DNA from 2 places in the Paenibacillus sp. FSL R5-0407 genome. Region 2 is predicted to be linked to the other one. Evidence: a T-box and tRNA genes for the amino acid it is inferred to sense, from the RefSeq annotation. Region 2 holds a T-box; the other holds one or more tRNA genes.

Region 1 (4,395 bases), on a different contig from region 2:
TCCATTTCGGAACCCTCGCAAATGAATACTATTTATGCAGTAGAAAGATTTCATTGCTCTTGCCGTTTTAAGAACAACACTAATGCATCGTCATACTCAACCGCATGCTTTCCAATCCATATGAGATGTCCCCAGGAGTCAAGAATACATTGTTCTGCTTGGGGAATATATGCCTTTGCATATTCTGCATGGCTTAAAGGTACTGAACGATCATTTTTACTGTGCATGATTAACGTCGGCGCTTGAATATTGGCCATTTCTTTGGAATAATCATGCTTGTGCTTTAAGTCAATGAGAAAACCTGAATGAGAGCGTTGCCGGTTATTCATTTTGCGAAACTCTTCAATCGCGGTGTTGTCTATTCGTTGTTTTACTTCTGAATAAGACAAATTTGAGAAAGAAGATGCCATCAATCTGAACATTAATTTCGGGAACAGGTTGCTGAATACCGCCAGCATCCTCCAAGTTCCTTTTTCCCTATTCGGATTAAAAATACGCATTGCAACTCGATATGCTTGATCCGCCGGTGCAAGCCATGGTTTTGTAACCGCACACTGCAACGTAAAACTAGTGACCCTGGCAGGAAATAAGGAGCAAAACAAAATACCGCTAGGTCCGCCAGCTGAGATCGCCATGACATGGACATGATCAATGGATAAATGATCCAATAGCTCCTTATACAAGCTGCATGCTAGGATCAATTCCATCACTGGCGTAGTACGGCCATATCCTGCACGAGAGGGAGTAATAATAGAGAATCCCGACTCTAACAACCGTTCATAGCCGAATACCTCCTGGCACCCCGAGTGCCCTCCATGAAGAAGCAATATGGGGATTCCTTTGCCAATTACCGTGTATTCCAGTGTTGTGTCTCCAACTTGAAGTGTATGAATTTCCCGACTCATAGTCTTCACCTTCACCCTCGTTCTACTTCACTCAAATGTAAGTCTAACAGCAACACATAAAATTTCCATCTTTTTATTGCTCCACTCTGGTAAAGGAAGGGCTGTTTTTTTGCTGTTGCAGGCACGGAGAGCTCTCTCTTCAAAATAAAAAAAGTCCATCAGATATTATCTGATGAACTTTAGATTTAAATGTAATGCCGGTGAAGGGACTCGAACCCCCACGGTTTCCCTCACGATTTTGAGTCGCGCGCGTCTGCCAATTCCGCCACACCGGCATAATCATATTTATTTTCTTTAAGCGAGTTATAATGGCGTCCCCTAAGAGATTCGAACTCCTGACCTTTTGATTCGTAGTCAAACGCTCTATCCAGCTGAGCTAAGGGGACATAAATCAAAAGTGCGGAAGACCAGACTTGAACTGGTACGATAGTCACCTACCGCAGGATTTTAAGTCCTGTGCGTCTGCCGATTCCGCCACTCCCGCTAAAAAGAAAATGGAGGCGCCACCCAGATTCGAACTGGGGGTAGAGCTTTTGCAGAGCTGTGCCTTACCACTTGGCTATGGCGCCTTATAATAGAATGGAGCGGACGACGGGAATCGAACCCGCGACCCTCGCCTTGGCAAGGCGATGCTCTACCGCTGAGCCACGTCCGCTTAAAATGGCTGGGGATATAGGATTCGAACCTATGGATGACGGAGTCAAAGTCCGTTGCCTTACCGCTTGGCTAATCCCCAACGATTATTTTTTAGTTAAAAATGGGGCGATCGATGGGACTTGAACCCACGAATGCCGGAGCCACAATCCGGTGCGTTAACCCCTTCGCCACGACCGCCATAAAAAGTATTAAGTTATTTGAAAATTGGCAGGGGCAGCAGGAATTGAACCCACACCAAAGGTTTTGGAGACCTTTGTTCTACCTTTAAACTATGCCCCTATAAAAAGTGGTGGAGGCTGATGGATTCGAACCACCGAACTCGTAGAGAGCAGATTTACAGTCTGCCGTGTTTAGCCACTTCACTAAGCCTCCAAGTATGGTGCCGTCGAGAGGACTTGAACCCCCAACCTACTGATTACAAGTCAGTTGCTCTACCAATTGAGCTACAACGGCATGTTACCTATTCAATAAATCAATGGTGGCTCGGGACGGAATCGAACCGCCGACACGAGGATTTTCAGTCCTCTGCTCTACCGACTGAGCTACCGAGCCGTATTAAAAGTTTCGGAACCTTCTACCTACCCCGGTGCTATACTCAGCAATGGTTACAGTGACAGTTTCCTTCGTGTAAATAAATGGCGGAGCCGACGGGATTCGAACCCGCGGTCTCCTGCGTGACAGGCAGGCATGTTAGGCCTCTACACCACGGCTCCACACTAGTAAATCTTCATCCCTCAAAGGGATAATTGCGGGGGCAGGATTTGAACCTGCGGCCTTCGGGTTATGAGCCCGACGAGCTACCGGGCTGCTCCACCCCGCGTCAGTTAAAATGATTATTTACTTGTCAAAGTAAATTATGGTGGAGGCTGAGGGGATCGAACCCCCGACCCTCTGCTTGTAAGGCAGATGCTCTCCCAGCTGAGCTAAGCCTCCAGGGAAAGACAAATTTAATTGTACCAGAAACCTTAGTGTTAAATCAAGTGAAAAGTTAAATGGTGACCCGTAGGGGATTCGAACCCCTGTTACCTCCGTGAAAGGGAGGTGTCTTAACCCCTTGACCAACGGGCCTTACTTATTAAAGAAAAATTATGGCGGAGAGAGAGGGATTCGAACCCTCGAGACGCTTGTGACGCCTACACGATTTCCAATCGTGCTCCTTCGGCCAACTCGGACACCTCTCCATATGGCTCCCCGAACAGGACTCGAACCTGTGACAACTCGATTAACAGTCGAGTGCTCTACCAACTGAGCTATCAGGGAATATTCATATTCAGATGATTGATCACCTGAAAACTGGATACGAAACTTAAATTTGCATTAGAAATTTGGATAAGCCCTCGACCGATTAGTACCTGTCAGCTCCATACATTGCTGCACTTCCACCTCAGGCCTATCAACCTCGTGGTCTTCAAGGGGTCTTACTAGTTGGGAAATCTCATCTTGAGGGGGGCTTCACGCTTAGATGCTTTCAGCGCTTATCCCGTCCGCACGTAGCTACCCAGCTATGCTCCTGGCGGAACAACTGGTGCACCAGCGGTGCGTCCATCCCGGTCCTCTCGTACTAAGGACAGCTCCTCTCAAATTTCCTACGCCCACGACAGATAGGGACCGAACTGTCTCACGACGTTCTGAACCCAGCTCGCGTACCGCTTTAATGGGCGAACAGCCCAACCCTTGGGACCTACTTCAGCCCCAGGATGCGATGAGCCGACATCGAGGTGCCAAACCTCCCCGTCGATGTGGACTCTTGGGGGAGATAAGCCTGTTATCCCCAGGGTAGCTTTTATCCGTTGAGCGATGGCCCTTCCATGCGGTACCACCGGATCACTAAGCCCGACTTTCGTCCCTGCTCGACTTGTCAGTCTCGCAGTCAAGCTCCCTTATGCCTTTGCACTCTTCGAATGATTTCCAACCATTCTGAGGGAACCTTGGGGCGCCTCCGTTACTCTTTAGGAGGCGACCGCCCCAGTCAAACTGCCCGCCTGACACTGTCCCCGCACCGGATCACGGTACCAGGTTAGAACTCCAATACGATCAGGGTGGTATCCCAACGGCGCCTCCACCGAAGCTGGCGCTCCGGCTTCTTAGGCTCCCACCTATCCTGTACAAATCGTATCAAAGTCCAATATCAAGCTGCAGTAAAGCTCCATGGGGTCTTTCCGTCTTGTCGCGGGTAACCTGCATCTTCACAGGTATTAAAATTTCACCGGATCTCTCGTTGAGACAGCGCCCAAGTCGTTACGCCATTCGTGCGGGTCAGAATTTACCTGACAAGGAATTTCGCTACCTTAGGACCGTTATAGTTACGGCCGCCGTTTACTGGGGCTTCAGTTCATAGCTTCGGGTTACCCCTAACCACTCCCCTTAACCTTCCAGCACCGGGCAGGCGTCAGCCCGTATACTTCGCCTTGCGGCTTCGCACAGACCTGTGTTTTTGCTAAACAGTCGCTTGGGCCTTTTCACTGCGGCCCCCTCGTGCTATTCACACTACCGGGGCACCCCTTCTCCCGAAGTTACGGGGTCATTTTGCCGAGTTCCTTAACGAGAGTTCTTCCGCGCGCCTTAGAATTCTCTTCTCGCCTACCTGTGTCGGTTTGCGGTACGGGCACCTTCACCTGGCTAGAGGCTTTTCTTGGCAGTGTGAGATCATGACCTTCGGTACTGTAAATTTTCCCTCCCCATCACAGCCCAGCCTTACGATGTGCGGATTTGCCTACACATCAGCCTCACTGCTTGGACGAGCATCCATCAGCTCGCGTCACTACCCTACTGCGTCACCCCATTGCTCATAACGGTTTACGGTGGTACAGGAATTTCAACCTGTTGTCCTTCG
Region 2 (4,395 bases):
TGCCGCAGCTCCGTATAATTGGAATACAACGCGTCCAAATCAATGACTGCCTGGGTTGGTCGATACTTCACTTGCACTTCTAGGTCACCTTCTCTAATGATTGAAAGTCCATGCTCAAATAATACATTTCTCAAACAATACACTAATGGTAATGTCCCGGGGAGCGGCTGTCAAATCCGGGAGCTGAGAAATAAAGAAAGAGGCGAATAGACGGGTTCCGAAGTGCAAATGACTCCGGAATAACCGTAATCCGCCTATTGTCCTAAATTATTTACCCGTTTGGTCCTGCATAGAAGCGGCGACTTTCACCATTTCATTAAGCGGAAGATTATCGCTTGTGATCCGGAACTCCAAACCATCCGTAGTCCAGGTCAGAGTCTGGAGCTCATCTCCTGTTAATAAGCCCCAAGTAAAGCCAAGGTCGATCAATTCGCCGGGAACCAGCGAGGCCGTCCGGTCCGGAGACCTGGATTCCGTAAGCGTAAATTGATATGTACCTCCATAGCGCTGCAGCACTAGGCTCCGGTCGCTGTCATCAACGATTTTATCATCCTGATAAACAACCCCATCAGGCAGATAGGTCGGAATAATTACGCCGAACGGATCGGACAACGCAGGAAGTGCGGCATCTCCTTCATCTACGGCCGAGGCAGTATCCTCAGCTGCAGGATCATTCTGGCTCGCCTCCGGCGCCTTCTCGACCAGCATGCCGTTCTCATCGACTTCCAGCAGCGTGCCTTTGGCATCCTTGGCCGCGGCATCCAAATTATGCTGCATATCGAAGGAGTTATTCTCAAACTTGGCATCGAAATCGAATTTGTCGAATTTGACCTCTACGACCACTTTTGCTTGTGCGTCAGAGACTTGTACCTGTTTTGGCGCATAATTGTCCTTAGCCAGCCAAATTTTCTGGCGTACGAGCGCATGCGTGTTGTAATTGGCCGCTACTTCAAATACATAGCTGTCTTTATCGCTCACGAATTGACGGGAGCCGTCGCTCAGAATGCTCCGTACCAGGGTTTGGTAAAGATACACTTGGCCCTGGTTCTCAGGCCAGTCGCTCTGGAAGCGGAAGCTCTTGTTCAAGCTCGGCGTTAAAACATATACGCCCTGTTCATTGCGGAGAACGATCTGAGTCACGTCCTTCTCGGCATTGGTAAGCGCAATCCGGTAAAAGGAAGGATTTTGATACCACACCTCTACCTTGTACTCCTGGGGCTTCTCGCCGGTAAACAGCGTCATGGTGCCGGTGCCCTGATAACTTTCCATTTTGGTAACCACTTTGTCCAAATCCTTGACGACGCCAGCGGCATCCTTTTTCCCGCATGCGGCAAGTACGATGCTTAACACAATCAAAATAGTCAGCATCTTTGCGATCCGACGCATGAGATCATCCCCTCTGCAGTTTGATTTCCTAAACTGATACATGTTTATGAGGGAACTTGGCCGATTATGCAGACGAGTTCCGGCTTGGCCGAAAGAGGCTGGCAACCGTGTACATTTCATGTTGACCGTGCATCTCAGCGGTTGTAATATTGTATCTATATTTGTGAACAACTGTGATGAAGGGTAAGTAGACAGACATGCAGGGATTCTCAGAGAGCCGGTGGCCGCTGTGAACCGGTATCCCGCGTTTGATCGAATGGCCTTTGGAGTTGCTTTGCCGAACCGTCCGCTCAGGGCATAGTAGGAAAAGCCGGGTTTCCCGCCGTTATCAAGGGACAGGTATCGAGAGTATCGGAATTTGAATTTCAATAATTCAGATGCATTCTCCGTACCGGTCGAGATGGCCATTCCCCCCATTTTGCGGAGGCGGATGGTTAATTAAGGTGGTACCACGATAACCTCGTCCTTATACAGACGAGGTTTTTTTATTTTTTAAGGAGGTGATGGCCGTGGATGATGGCTGGTGGTGGCACGTTTTGCTATGTTGTGCAGTTCTAGATTACACAGACCTGTTCTCATCGGGGAACCAGGTCCCCAATTTAAGGAGGAAATCAAATGAACCCCAAAAACAAAGAACGGATGCTTACGGGCGACCGCGTAACCGGAAAGCTTCATCTCGGCCATTACGTCGGCAGTCTCCAAAATCGCGTAATGCTGCAAGACAAGTATGACTCCTATATTCTGCTCGCCGATGTTCAGGCGCTGACAACCCATTTTGACAAACCGGACTCCATCCGGGAGCATTTGCGCGAGGTGGCCCTCGACTATTTGGCGGTTGGAATCGATCCTAACCGGGCTACGATCTTCGTTCAATCCATGGTTCCGGAAATCGCCGAGCTCACCGTTTTCTTCTCCATGTTCGTCACGGTAAATGCATTGCGCCACAATCCTACGATCAAATCCGAATCGAAGGGCAGCAGCCTTGACGATCTGTACTACGGATTCCTGGGCTATCCCGTAAGCCAGGCGGCCGATATTACTTTCTGCAAAGCTTCTATTGTACCAGTAGGCGACGATCAGCTTCCTCATCTGGAGCTTGCCCGGAAGGTCGTACGCCGGTTCAATGAGCTGTACCGGCCCGTATTTCCTGAGCCGCAAGCGCTGATCAGCGAAACGCCGCGGCTGGTCGGTACCGACGGCAACGCGAAGATGAGTAAAAGCCTCGGCAACGCCATCGAGCTGGACATTTCTCCGGAACAATTGGCCCACAAAATCCGCCGGGCGGTTACCGACCCGGCCCGCGTCCGAAAACATGACCCCGGTCATCCGGAGGTATGTCCGATTTATGCATACCACAAAGTATTCGAGCCTTCCGGCGCCGCGGAAATTCACGAAGCCTGTGAACGCGGCTCGATCGGTTGCAGCGAATGCAAACACCGGCTCGAATCCTCGCTCAACAGCCTGCTGGAGCCGATGCGCGAACGGCGTTTCCAATATGCAGGCAACCCCCGGACCATCGACGAGATCCTCATAGAGGGGACGAGACGGGCCCGGGAGGTTGCCCGCGAGACGGTGTCCGAGGTGCGTGAAGCGATGGGACTGGACTATTTTCGGACCATGTGAAGACCATCTGAAGAAGATTAACTGGATTTTATACAGCTAATTTTTCATATTACGGCTCATGGTAGATAATAACTGTATAACCTACAGTTATTTCTTCCATTTCAGGCCGACACTTGAATAAATCTATTATTTAACTGCAGGTTTTCCAGTTAATACGCAATAAAGAGCTTCAAGTCCCTAATTAACTGTAGATAATACAGTTATTCGTAAAAAAAAAACGGTTGGGCATGATCTTCATTGCCCCAACCGTTTTTTTTGATTACCATCTTCTTTTTTTTCTTCTCCGTCTCGGTCTTGTTTCCAGCAGCACAATCGCCAGCAAATCGAACAATACCAGAGGTAAAATAAACGGAGCAAAGGTCGCATGTGCCTTGCTGCCTTTGCTGTGAACCGCGTCGGTCTTGAGATACACCTTGCCGTTTCCAACTTTCACGATTTTACCGTAGAAGATTGCACCGGTTTTGGTCTTGATCCGAACCTTCTTCCCCAGATACTTCCCGGCCAGATTCCCCCGTGCCTTCATCGTCAAAATCCCCCACCTCCTCTAGGTCATGACACAGTATACGTGTCAAAGCCAGAGAAAGATTGGGCAGATGCCTCGGCTCATCGGGATGTCACACTAATTTTGTTCCGGAAAGTTGCTTATGGACTCCAATCCTCTAAAAGTGCCTAACCCAGCGGTGTAACAGGTGTTCCTTTTGCATCCCTATACTACGGTAAAATGGTTGGTCGGATCCCACGTAAACCTCGCGGACGCCAAGGCGTCTTAAACGATTCAAGCCTTCGTAGATGACAGCTTTCCCTAGACCTTTGCGTCTGTAATCTTTGTGGGTCCCCACCGGTTCCAAAATCGCTATATGATTAATTTCATCGTGCCAGAGACCACAGAACGAAACGACTTCGCCTGAAGGATTCATAACGAACAAATCCAGTTCGGCCCTGTAATCAGGAGCATTCCGAATATTTCCAAAATGAATCATCGTATCTACCGCTTCATCCGTTCCCTCATAGTCAAAGGCTCGAATGTGCCCCAACGCTTTTTTTTGATCGTTCACTTCATTGCCGTCTTTTATGACAAACCCTGGAGCCAAGATTACATCATAGTGACGGTCGAGCTCCATCGACAACATGATATCTGCCTGCGGCTCCCGTACATACCCTCTGCTTGCCGCAATATGCTCCATCCCCTTCATCCCCGCCGTGATTGCCAGTGCATTTCGCGTAATACGCCGCCCCGGTTCACTAAATAAAAGATGATTTGCCGCATATTCAAACATCTCATGCATCAGCGCGGCGCCGGGTTCCCAGGTATCCAGCAAAAAATAAGCATCCCCGTCATCGCAAGCGACCGCTGCGATCTCCCCGTTCTCACGCTCCCATATTCCG

The links. The T-box of region 2 lies ahead of trpS (tryptophan--tRNA ligase). A T-box ahead of a tRNA ligase gene usually reads a tRNA of that ligase, here a tRNA-Trp.
Region 1: it encodes a tRNA-Trp, which carries the amino acid that the T-box ahead of trpS (tryptophan--tRNA ligase) is inferred to sense. The anticodon was not compared.

The regions. Positions count from the first base shown of each region.
Region 1 is NZ_JBBPAX010000001.1:2,652,081-2,656,475, forward strand. Features, by position in the region: gene NYE70_RS12815 (alpha/beta fold hydrolase) at 51-905, opposite strand; tRNA gene NYE70_RS12820 (tRNA-Leu) at 1,101-1,180, opposite strand; tRNA gene NYE70_RS12825 (tRNA-Arg) at 1,215-1,291, opposite strand; tRNA gene NYE70_RS12830 (tRNA-Leu) at 1,304-1,389, opposite strand; tRNA gene NYE70_RS12835 (tRNA-Cys) at 1,401-1,474, opposite strand; tRNA gene NYE70_RS12840 (tRNA-Gly) at 1,486-1,560, opposite strand; tRNA gene NYE70_RS12845 (tRNA-Gln) at 1,567-1,641, opposite strand; tRNA gene NYE70_RS12850 (tRNA-His) at 1,664-1,739, opposite strand; tRNA gene NYE70_RS12855 (tRNA-Trp) at 1,768-1,841, opposite strand; tRNA gene NYE70_RS12860 (tRNA-Tyr) at 1,850-1,934, opposite strand; tRNA gene NYE70_RS12865 (tRNA-Thr) at 1,940-2,015, opposite strand; tRNA gene NYE70_RS12870 (tRNA-Phe) at 2,039-2,114, opposite strand; tRNA gene NYE70_RS12875 (tRNA-Asp) at 2,199-2,275, opposite strand; tRNA gene NYE70_RS12880 (tRNA-Met) at 2,309-2,382, opposite strand; tRNA gene NYE70_RS12885 (tRNA-Val) at 2,420-2,495, opposite strand; tRNA gene NYE70_RS12890 (tRNA-Glu) at 2,556-2,630, opposite strand; tRNA gene NYE70_RS12895 (tRNA-Ser) at 2,652-2,743, opposite strand; tRNA gene NYE70_RS12900 (tRNA-Asn) at 2,747-2,822, opposite strand; rRNA gene NYE70_RS12905 (23S ribosomal RNA) at 2,888-4,395, opposite strand, start outside.
Region 2 is NZ_JBBPAX010000002.1:243,424-247,818, forward strand. Features, by position in the region: gene alr (alanine racemase) at 1-77, opposite strand, end outside; gene NYE70_RS20435 (outer membrane lipoprotein-sorting protein) at 268-1,386, opposite strand; T-box leader at 1,551-1,857, shown strand; gene trpS (tryptophan--tRNA ligase) at 2,002-3,009, shown strand; gene NYE70_RS20445 (hypothetical protein) at 3,269-3,532, opposite strand; gene NYE70_RS20450 (GNAT family N-acetyltransferase) at 3,669-4,395, opposite strand, start outside.